DNA from 3 places in the Cobetia sp. UCD-24C genome. Region 3 is predicted to be linked to each of the others. Evidence: predicted binding sites of a transcription regulator. Region 3 holds the regulator's gene; each other region holds the start of a gene.
The links. Region 3 encodes sigma-54, which starts transcription at its own class of promoters, with help from an activator protein. Its sites were predicted from a motif close to TGGCACNNNNNTTGCTNT; they were not measured.
Positions count from the first base shown of each region.

Region 1: the regulator sigma-54 is predicted to act here: its motif matches at 1,839-1,856, upstream of AOG28_RS03415 (NarK family nitrate/nitrite MFS transporter).
Region 2: the regulator sigma-54 is predicted to act here: its motif matches at 1,501-1,518, upstream of urtA (urea ABC transporter substrate-binding protein).

Region 1 is NZ_LJTD01000002.1:248,939-252,218, reverse strand. It holds gene AOG28_RS03425 (CmpA/NrtA family ABC transporter substrate-binding protein) at 1-906, opposite strand, end outside; gene AOG28_RS03420 (ANTAR domain-containing response regulator) at 957-1,532, opposite strand; gene AOG28_RS03415 (NarK family nitrate/nitrite MFS transporter) at 2,084-3,280, shown strand, end outside.
Region 2 is NZ_LJTD01000005.1:70,357-73,636, reverse strand. It holds gene AOG28_RS09025 (aminotransferase-like domain-containing protein) at 1-1,030, opposite strand, end outside; gene urtA (urea ABC transporter substrate-binding protein) at 1,587-2,861, shown strand; gene urtB (urea ABC transporter permease subunit UrtB) at 2,996-3,280, shown strand, end outside.
Region 3 is NZ_LJTD01000001.1:406,417-409,696, reverse strand. It holds gene hpf (ribosome hibernation-promoting factor, HPF/YfiA family) at 1-72, opposite strand, end outside; gene AOG28_RS01745 (RNA polymerase factor sigma-54) at 734-2,182, opposite strand; gene lptB (LPS export ABC transporter ATP-binding protein) at 2,416-3,156, opposite strand; gene lptA (lipopolysaccharide transport periplasmic protein LptA) at 3,160-3,280, opposite strand, start outside.

The DNA of each region.
Region 1 (3,280 bases), on a different contig from region 3:
GCCGGGATTGTGCTGCTGGAAGTCGTCCACCGACTGCTCGACATCGACGTCTTCCAGCCCGAGTGTCACCACGCTCATCGGCACCTCCGGCATGCCCTCTTCGTGCAGCCACTCGGCGGCTCTGGCCCGATTGCCGGGGCGGTCCAGCCAGGCGCAGGCATTGAGCAGCGCGCGAATCAGCGCCTGATGCGCCAGCGGATGCTGCTCCGCCCAGTCCTCGCGCACGCCCAGCACCTTTTCCTGCCCGAAGCGCCAGATATCGTGACTGCCCGCCACCACCTGTCCCATGCCCTGCGCCGCCGCCAGGCTGTTCCAGGGCTCACCGACACAGAAGCCATCCAGCGCACCGCTGGCCAGCTGCGCCGCCATCAGCGGCGGCGCCACGGCACGCATCTCGACGTCGCGGTCCGGATTGATGCCGCCCGCCGCCAGCCAGTAACGCAACAGATAGCGGTGCGAGGAGAACGGGTGCACGCTGGCCAGCTTGAGCAGCGGCTCGCCGCGCTGCTTGCGCTCGTGCACATGCGCCGCCAGCGCCTTCGCGACCTGCAACGGACTGGAGAGGTCGTGGCCGTCCTCGCCGAGGGTGGCCATCAGCGCGCGCGACAGCGTGATGGAGTTGCCGCCCAGATTCAGTGTCATGGCGCTGATCACCGGCGTGGCGCGGCCATCCAGGCCCAGGGTCGAGGTCAGCGGCATCAGCGCCAGCATCTGCGCGCCCTGCAGCACACCGGTCTGCAGGTCATCACGCAACGCCGCCCAAGAGGGTTGCCACTTGAGTGTCACCGCCAGCCCCTCCTCGCGGAAAAGCCCCAACTGCTCAGCGACCACGAAGGGCGCGGCATCATTGAGTGGCATCAGGCCCAGCGTCAGCTGATGGCCATTCAGGGGTACATCTGTGGGCATCACGCACACCTCTTGAACGATCGAGAGAGAAGGACAGTACGGCGACCGGCTCAGCGCCGACGCGCGGCCTTGAGCAGCTCATCGGCCAGCTCATGCAGGGCCAGGCGCCGGTTCATGGCGGTCTTGCGCAGGTATTGGTAGGCGGCATCTTCACTGAGCCCACGCGTCTCCATCACCACGGCCTTGGCACGATCCACGCTGCGCCGCTGCACCAATGTGGTCTGGGTACGGTTGAGCTCCCCCTTGAGCGCACGGTGCGCCTCGAAGCTGGTGATGGCGACCTCGACCATGCTGCGCACCATCGCTGGCATGACGTGGTCCACCACATAGGCCGAGACACCGGCGCCGGCCGCCTCACGCACGAGGTCCGGGGCATCTTCACTGGCCAGCATGATCATCGGCTTGGGATAGCGTCGCCCCAGCTGGCCGAGATGTTCCAGGGTGTCGCGGCTGGGCAGGTCGGCGTCGATGATCACCGCATCGGGCTGATGCTGCTCGACCAGCGCGTGCAGGTCCTCGTGCTCGTCAACGCGCAGCGCCACCTCGAAGCCGGCGCTCAATAGCGCCTGCTCCAGCGCGGCGGAGCGCTCACTGCGGACATCGACGATCAGCACGGTCACGGGCATGTCAGGTTTCCTTGGGTCGGGCATGAGACTTGCGGTACACCCAAGCAGGATTCGTGCCGCAATCTGGTGCAACCCTGCGGCCAAAGGCCTTCAGAGCGGCCGAGCCGAAAGCGTCGCTGCACTGCAATGAGGCACGCGCCTGCCCGCCCCTCCCAGCGCCATCTGCGTGCGCCAGACTGGTACCTCGCGCCTTGCTGACGCACCGCCAGCGCGCATCCAGCCCGGGACACCGCCTGCGCGCGCCAACCCACCGCCCTCGCCAAGCCATTGATCTTCTGGGACTTGTCCCGCCCACACCCCCGCAACTGGCGCGCTACTTGCTTTGTTCCTGTCACTTGCCGCACAGACGCTCTGCTGCCGGCAACCATGGCATCACCGACTGCTGCCATCGCTATCCATGACGTGGACCAGGCTCTTCGGAGTACGAGTGCGTCGAACCAGGCCCCTCAATGACGAGGCGCCCTTGCTGTCGTTCATTCACAGCCGTTCGACCACTCGCCGAGCACACCTGACTTCGTGCCCGGCACCGACGCTGAATCAGGAGCCCACTCATGGATATCCGCAACAAGGCCAGCCGCATCCGGCTGTTCAGCTTCAACACCCCGCAAATGCGCGCCTTCCACATGTCGTGGTTCGCCTTCCACGTCTGCTTCTTCGGCTGGTTCGGCATCGCGCCGCTGATGGCCGTGGTGCGTGACGACCTCGGCCTGACCAAGACCCAGATCGGCAACACCATCATCGCCTCCGTCGCCATCACGGTGATCGTGCGCCTCGCCATCGGCGTGCTGTGTGATCGCATCGGGCCACGCAAGGCCTACACCTGGCTCTTGTGCCTCGGCTCGCTGCCGGTGATGTGCATCGGCTTCGCCGACAGCTTCGAATCCTTCTTCCTGGCCCGTCTGGCCATCGGTGCCATCGGCGCCTCCTTCGTCATCACCCAGTACCACACCTCCGTGATGTTCGGCCCCAACGTGGTCGGCACCGCCAACGCCACCACCGCGGGCTGGGGCAACCTGGGCGGCGGCACCACCCAGATGCTGATGCCGCTGGTGATGGCCGGCCTGCTGATGCTGGGCGTCGAGCAGACCCTGGGCTGGCGTCTGGCGATGGTCGTGCCGGGCATCGTGCTGTTCCTGACCGGTATCGCCTACTACTTCTTCACCCAGGATGCCCCGGACGGCAACTTCAGCGAGCTGCGTGAGCGTGGTGAGCTGCCCAAGGCCGAAAAGGAATACAGTATGCGCGCCACCTTCGGCGCGGCGGCACGCGACATCCGCGTCTGGGCCCTGTTCCTCGTCTATGGCGCCTGCTTCGGGGTCGAGCTGACCATCAACAACGTCGCCGCCATCTACTTCTTCGATCACTTCGATCTCGACCTCGCCACCGCCGGTCTCATCGCGGGGCTGTTCGGCCTGATGAACCTGTTCGCCCGCACCCTGGGCGGCGTGTTCTCCGACCTGTTCGCCCGCCAGTCCGGCCTCAAGGGCCGCGTGCGCTGGCTGTTCATCGCGCTGCTGTGTGAAGGCGTCGCGCTGGTCGGCTTCGCCCAGATGGAAACCCTCGCGGTGGCCATCGGCATCATGCTGGTCTTCAGCCTCTTCGTGCAGATGGCGGAAGGCGCGACCTTCGGTATCGTGCCCTTCGTCAATCGCAAGGCGCTCGGCGCGGTCGCCGGTATCGTCGGTGCAGGCGGCAACGCGGGCGCTGTCGCCGCGGGCTTCCTGTTCCGCAGTGAGGAGCTGACCTAC
Region 2 (3,280 bases), on a different contig from region 3:
TCAACTTGAGGCGCGAAATCTCCCGGGTATGCCGCCCCGCGGATATCCAGCCCACCCGATAGCCCGGCGCCAGGCACTTGGAGAACGACCCGCAGTGCATCACCAGACCCTCGACATCCAGCGCCTTGACGGGTTGCGGGGGCGACACCTCGGCACGTTGATCGAAATACAGTTCCGCGTAGACATCATCCTCCAGCATCGGCAGCTGATGACGGCAGAGCAGCGCATACAGTTGGGCCTTGCGCGCATCGCTCAAGCTGGCCCCCAGCGGATTCTGCAGATGGCTCATGAACCAGCAGGCCTTGATGGGCAGCGTCTCCAGACGATTCTCGAGCACTTCGAGATCAATCCCGTCGCGCGGGTGTACCGGAATTTCCACCGCGCGCAGCTTGAGCCGCTCAAGCACCTGAAGCGTGGCATAGAAGGCCGGCGCCTCGATGGCGACAAGATCCCCTGGCTGGGTGACACATTGCAGACCGAGATTGAGCGCCTCCATGGCGCCATTGGTGATCACCAGCTCCTCCGTCGGCAGCTGCATGCCGTTGACCATGTAGCGCTGAGCGATCTGTCGGCACAGGTCAGGATGGCCAGTGGTCATGTCGGAGATCACGGCATGCGATGACAGCTGGCGCAGACCACGCGTCATGCTGGTCGCAAGCCGCGCGAGCGGGAAGAGCTCCGGGCTCGGGAAGGCAGAGCCGAAGGGGACGGTATCGTTGTCGCGCAGTGAGCCCAGCACCGAGAACACCAGCTCACTGACGGCGACATCGGAAGGGGCTTGCTGCTGCAGGGCGACATGCGGCTCATCGAGTATCCGCGAGGCATTGTCACGCACGAAATACCCCGAGCGCGGCCGCGCACTGATCAATCCCTGATTCTCCAGCAGGTAATACGCCTGAAAGACGGTAGAGGGGCTGATGCCATGCGCCTTGCTGGCCTGGCGCACCGACGGCACGCGCTCACCCGGCGCGAGAATGCCGGTACGAATCAGGTTGGAGATCTCGGCGGCAAAGCGTTCATAACGCTTCATGGGGGATTTCCTGACGGGGCGGAAGAGTGAAAGGGACAGAGCAAGTAGAGAGGGCAAGGATACCGCAGTGTCGATAGACAGTGATGTATGGGGCGTCGTAGTGGATGCACCAATGTCATTAGCTTCCCTCGCTTTCGTTCGGCCTGATGGGAGGCTCTATCGGGGCGAGTGCCACGTCCTGCACCACGCACAGAGCCACGCCCAGCGCTCTTCTCACCTGTCTGGTGCAAGGCAAGGCGATGGTCGGTGATGGGTGCGTCATCCTGGTGCAGCGCTGCGCTTGAGCCATGTCGCTGTGCTTCGCTCGCTCTCATCATGTCTCCAGCGTCTCTTCATCCTTTCTCGGTCTTTCCACTGTTTTTGCCCAGTCTTTCTCCCTGCCTTTCTCCCCGTTTCTCTCCCTGTCTCTCTTCTATCTCACCGCTGTCGCTTTCTTGTCTGGCCGTTGGCCGGCGGCGTCAGTGTGCGGCTGGCACATCGATTGCACTACCTCAGTCGGGATAACAAGTACAACAAGACACGAGGGAATGTCGTGAACAAGAAAATCGCTGCCGCAATGCTATCCGCCTGTGTCGGTTTCTCGCTGGCCAATGTCGCCCAGGCAGAAGAGGGGCCGATCAAGGTCGGCATCCTGCATTCACTGTCCGGCACCATGGCGATCAGTGAGTCGACACTGAAAGACACCATGTTGATGCTGATCGAGAAGCAGAACGAGCAGGGCGGGCTGCTGGGACGCAAGCTAGAGCCTGTCGTGGTCGACCCGGCCTCCAACTGGCCGCTGTTCGCCGAGAAGGCGCGTGAGCTGCTGGCGCAGGACAAGGTCGACGTGATCTTCGGCAACTGGACGTCCGTCTCGCGCAAGTCGGTGCTGCCGGTGGTCGAGGAGCTCAACGGCCTGCTGTTCTATCCGGTGCAGTATGAGGGCGAGGAGTCCTCGGAGAACGTCTTCTACACCGGAGCGGCGCCCAATCAGCAGGCGATTCCGGCAGTGGATTATCTGATGAACGACGTGGGCGTGGAGCGCTGGGTGCTGGCGGGCACGGATTATGTCTATCCGCGTACCACCAACAAGATCCTGGCCGCCTACCTCAAGTCGAAGGGCGTGGCGGACGCGGATGTGATGGTCAATTACACCCCCTTCGGCCATTCCAACTGGCAGTCCATCGTCTCGGACATCAAGTCCTTCGGCAGTGCCGGCAAGAAGACCGCCGTGGTCTCTACCATCAATGGCGATGCCAACGTGCCGTTCTATCGTGAGCTGGCCAACCAAGGCATCAATGCCGAGGACATCCCGGTAGTGGCCTTCTCGGTGGGCGAGCAGGAGCTCTCGGGCATCGATACCGCGCCGCTGGTCGGTCACCTGGCCGCCTGGAACTACTTCATGAGCGTGGACAGCGACACCAACTACGACTTCATCGATGAGTGGATCGATTACACCGGCAAGGAAGATGCCGTCACCAATGACCCGATGGAAGCCCACTACATCGGCTTCAACATGTGGATGGAAGCCGCTCGCAAGGCCGGCAGCGTCGAGGTCGATGCGGTCAAGGACGCCATCATCGGTGTCTCGGTGCCCAACCTGACCGGCGGCTACGCCACCATGATGCCCAACCATCACATCACCAAGCCGGTATTGATCGGCGAGATCCAGGACAACGGTCAGTTCTCCGTCGTCTGGCAGACCCCGTCCACCGTGGCAGGCGATGCCTGGTCGGACTATCTGGAAGGTTCCAAGGACCTGATCAGTGACTGGCGCAAGCCGATGGAGTGCGGCAACTACAATGTCGTGACCCATTCCTGTGGGGCTCAACAGAGCGTTGCGACGCAATGATGCGTCGCACGTTCTGAGAGCGAGGCGGCGTGTAGGGGAGCCTGCATGCCGCCTCGTTGAGTGTCAGTCTCCGAGGCCGGATGCCCTCGGAGACTGATGACGCCTTTGTGCGTTCACCATGGATGGCCTTCTTGATGTCTATCTCCGTTGCAACGATATATCGCTGGTGCTGGCAGTGGATGCTGCTGGTCTGTCTGCTGTCATTCCCCCTGTTTACCGCTGCCCAGTCCGAGTCCGCGACTGGCCAGTCTGCGCGCCTGTCTGATGGCGCTGCCCAATCCCTGTTGACCCGGCTTGCCGAGGCACGCAACCCGGCCAAGCCGGCCGTGATCGATGAGATCGCCATGAGCGGCGATGCACGTGCACGTGGCTGGCTGGAAGCCTTTTCCGCCAGCAAGCTGGCACGCCTCAAGGACGCC
Region 3 (3,280 bases):
GAGCTTCTCGTTGACGTAATCGCGGAGAGGATCGGTAAGTTCCACATGATGCCCGGTGATATTCACTTGCATGGACACGCTCCTTTATCCAGCGGGTTGCCATTCAATTGTAACCCTTTTTGACTACGAGCAAACCCTGATCGGACGCTCTGCAACAGGCTTGACGGCCACCGTCTGGCGATGTTTTCGCACCCTTGCCAGTGGCGTCAGATGTCGTGAGCGTCTGTACCGACAATGCCCAAGCTTTGCGCAAAGATCAACGCTGCGCTGCATCGTGGCTCAGTGCTTGTCTTCAACTCAGTGAGGGGTAACGGAGTGGACTTCAAGGGCACGTCTGGTGGGTGGTGCGTGAAAGACGCGCAAGAAGGCGGGTTTTCGTCGCCAATCCCTGCATGTACGTCGCCTTTCAGACGATTCGATTGCGTGGAGCAAGCGGCGTTACGGGAGGTTCGCCGGGTGTCATCCAGGTGCAATACGCGCAAAAGTGACTTTAAAAACATGCGATTGACGGTAAATGACGCTGCCGGAACGGCGGTTTTTTACCATCATTCTGCGCGCCGTCATGGGCCATGACGGGCAATTGGCGAGCGGTTGACGGCATGACAGAGCGCGCGACAGGCATACCGCTGCCCGCGAAGTCAGAGGCTGATGAGCGGAAAAATCCAGTGCTTGAGGTTGGCGGCGGCTGCCATTGTGGAGGTGAGAGCAGGGCATGGCAGCCGCAGGTGATGCGTCAGGCCAGACGCTTGCGCTCGCTGGAGGAGGGGATGCCCATCGCTTCGCGATACTTGGCCACGGTACGGCGTGCGACCTCGATGCCATCGCTGGCGAGCAGATCGACCAGCCGCGAGTCGGAGAGAGGCTTGCGGGCCGGCTCTTCCGCGATCAGCTTGCGGATGCGGGCACGAATGGCGGTGCTTGAGTGGGCGTCGCCACTGCCGCTGCCACCAACCTGGCTCGAGAAGAAGAACTTGAGCTCGAAGACGCCGCGCGGGGTGTGGATGTACTTCTGGGTCGTGACCCGCGAGATGGTCGACTCATGCATCTCGACCACTTCGGCGATGTTGGCCAGAATCAGCGGCTTCATGCCTTCCTCGCCTTGCTCGAGGAAGTCGATCTGGCGCGCCATGATCTCGCGGCCGACCTTGAGCAGGGTGTCATTACGCGATGACAGGCTCTTCATCAGCCAGCGCGCTTCCTGCAGGTTGTCCTTGAGGAAGGTGTTGTCGGCGGACTTGTCGGCACGCTTGATCAGCGCGGCGTATTCCGGCTGGATACGCAGCTTGGGCAGCGCTTCCGGGTTGAGCTCGACCTGCCAGCCATGGCGGGTATGGCGCACCAGCAGATCAGGGATCACGTAATCGCTGGCGGGCTCGCCCCAGGCGGATGCCGGACGCGGATCGAGCGCACGTACCAGGCGGATGACGTGATCCAGCTCGTCATCGTCAAGGCTCAGGCGCCGCTTGAGCAGCTTGCGGTCATCGTTGCCCAGTGCCTCGAGGAATTGACGTACCAGGCGGCGCGCCTGCGCCAGCAGCGGCAGATCATCCGGCAGCAGTGCCAGTTGCAGCAGCAGGCATTCGCGCAGATCACGGGCGAAGACGCCGGTCGGGTCGAACTGCTGCAGACGCAGCAATACCTGCTCGAGTTCGGAGGCCTTGAGGCCGGGCAGGCCCTGGCCGCGCAGGCCATCGACTAGCTCGTCGAGTGACAGGCTCAGATAGCCAGCACCGTCGACGGCATCGATCAGGCTCTCCGCCATCTGGCGTTCACGGCCATCGAGGTCGGTCATCGCCAGCTGCCAGCGCAGGTGGTCCTGCAGGCTCTCGACGCTGGTATTGCGATCGAAGTCCGGCCCTTCTTCGCTCCCGCTGCCACTGCCGGAGCTGGTCAGGCTACCGGCGTGGTCCTGGTAGAGGTCCGACCAGTCACTGTCGAGGGGGTATTCCTCGGGAATCTCGCTCGAGGAGTCGGCAGTGGAGATCTCGCTCGAATCCTGTGTCTCGACGACATCCAGCGACTCGTAGTCCTCGTCGAGCTCCAACATGGGGTTGGACTCGAGGGCTTGCTGAATCTCCTGACGCAGGTCGAGCGTCGACAGCTGCAGCAGCTGGATCGCTTGCTGGAGCTGCGGCGTCATGGTCAGCGAGGTGCCGAGGCGGAGTTGCAGGGTGGGTTTCATGGAGTCAGTCAATTCACGGCAAAGGAACGTGCTTACTACGCTATACCGTGACTCGGGGCACTGACAAGTGGTTGTCGTGAATATTCAAGCAACTTGCATGCCATGTTTCCACCAAGGTGGTATGGACGTCATGCATGCGTCTGATGTCAGACATGAAAAAGCCGCTACGCGATAAAATCACGCAGCGGCTTTTGAAGCTTTTGCCTCGCGAGGACTCAGCGCAGCCGCTGACCCTAGAGCGTGAACTCGTGGCCCAGGTAGACGTCGCGCACCTGCTGGTTGGCCAGGATGGAGTCCGCATCACCGTGGGCGATGATCTGGCCATCGCCGACGATATAGGCGGTGTCACAGATATCGAGCGTCTCGCGCACGTTGTGGTCGGTGATCAGCACGCCGATGCCACGATCGCGCAGTTGGCGCACGATGCTCTTGATCTCGCCCACCGAGATGGGGTCGACGCCGGCAAAGGGCTCATCGAGCAGCACGAAGTCCGGCTCGGTGGCCAGTGCACGGGCGATCTCGACCCGACGACGCTCACCGCCGGACAGGCTCATGCCGGCGCTGGCGCGGATGTGCGTGATGCTGAATTCCTCGAGCAACTCTTCAAGGCGTGCCTTGCGGCCATTGCGATCCAGGTCCTTGCGGGTTTCCAAAATCGCCATGATGTTGTCGGCCACCGACAGCTTGCGGAAGATCGACGCTTCCTGCGGCAGATAGCCGATGCCGGCGCGTGCACGCTGATGCATGGCGGCAGCGGAGAGGTCCTTGTCATCGATGGAGACGTTGCCGGCATCGGCGCGCACCAGCCCGACGATCATGTAGAACGAGGTCGTCTTGCCGGCGCCGTTGGGGCCCAGCAGGCCGACGATGTCGCCCTGGCGGATCTCCAGCGAGATGTCCTTGACCACCTTGCGGCCCTTGTAGGCCTTGGCCAGATGGCGAACGCTCAGCGTACGCGGAGTAGCAGCAGTCATGACTCAGTTTTCCTTGCTGGCATTGGCGCCGCGCGGCGACAGAGTCATGTGCACGCGACCGCCTTCGGTCTGCTGTGCCGTCTTGCTGTTGTTGGCGTTCACCTGGCGCTTGTCGAGGAAGTAC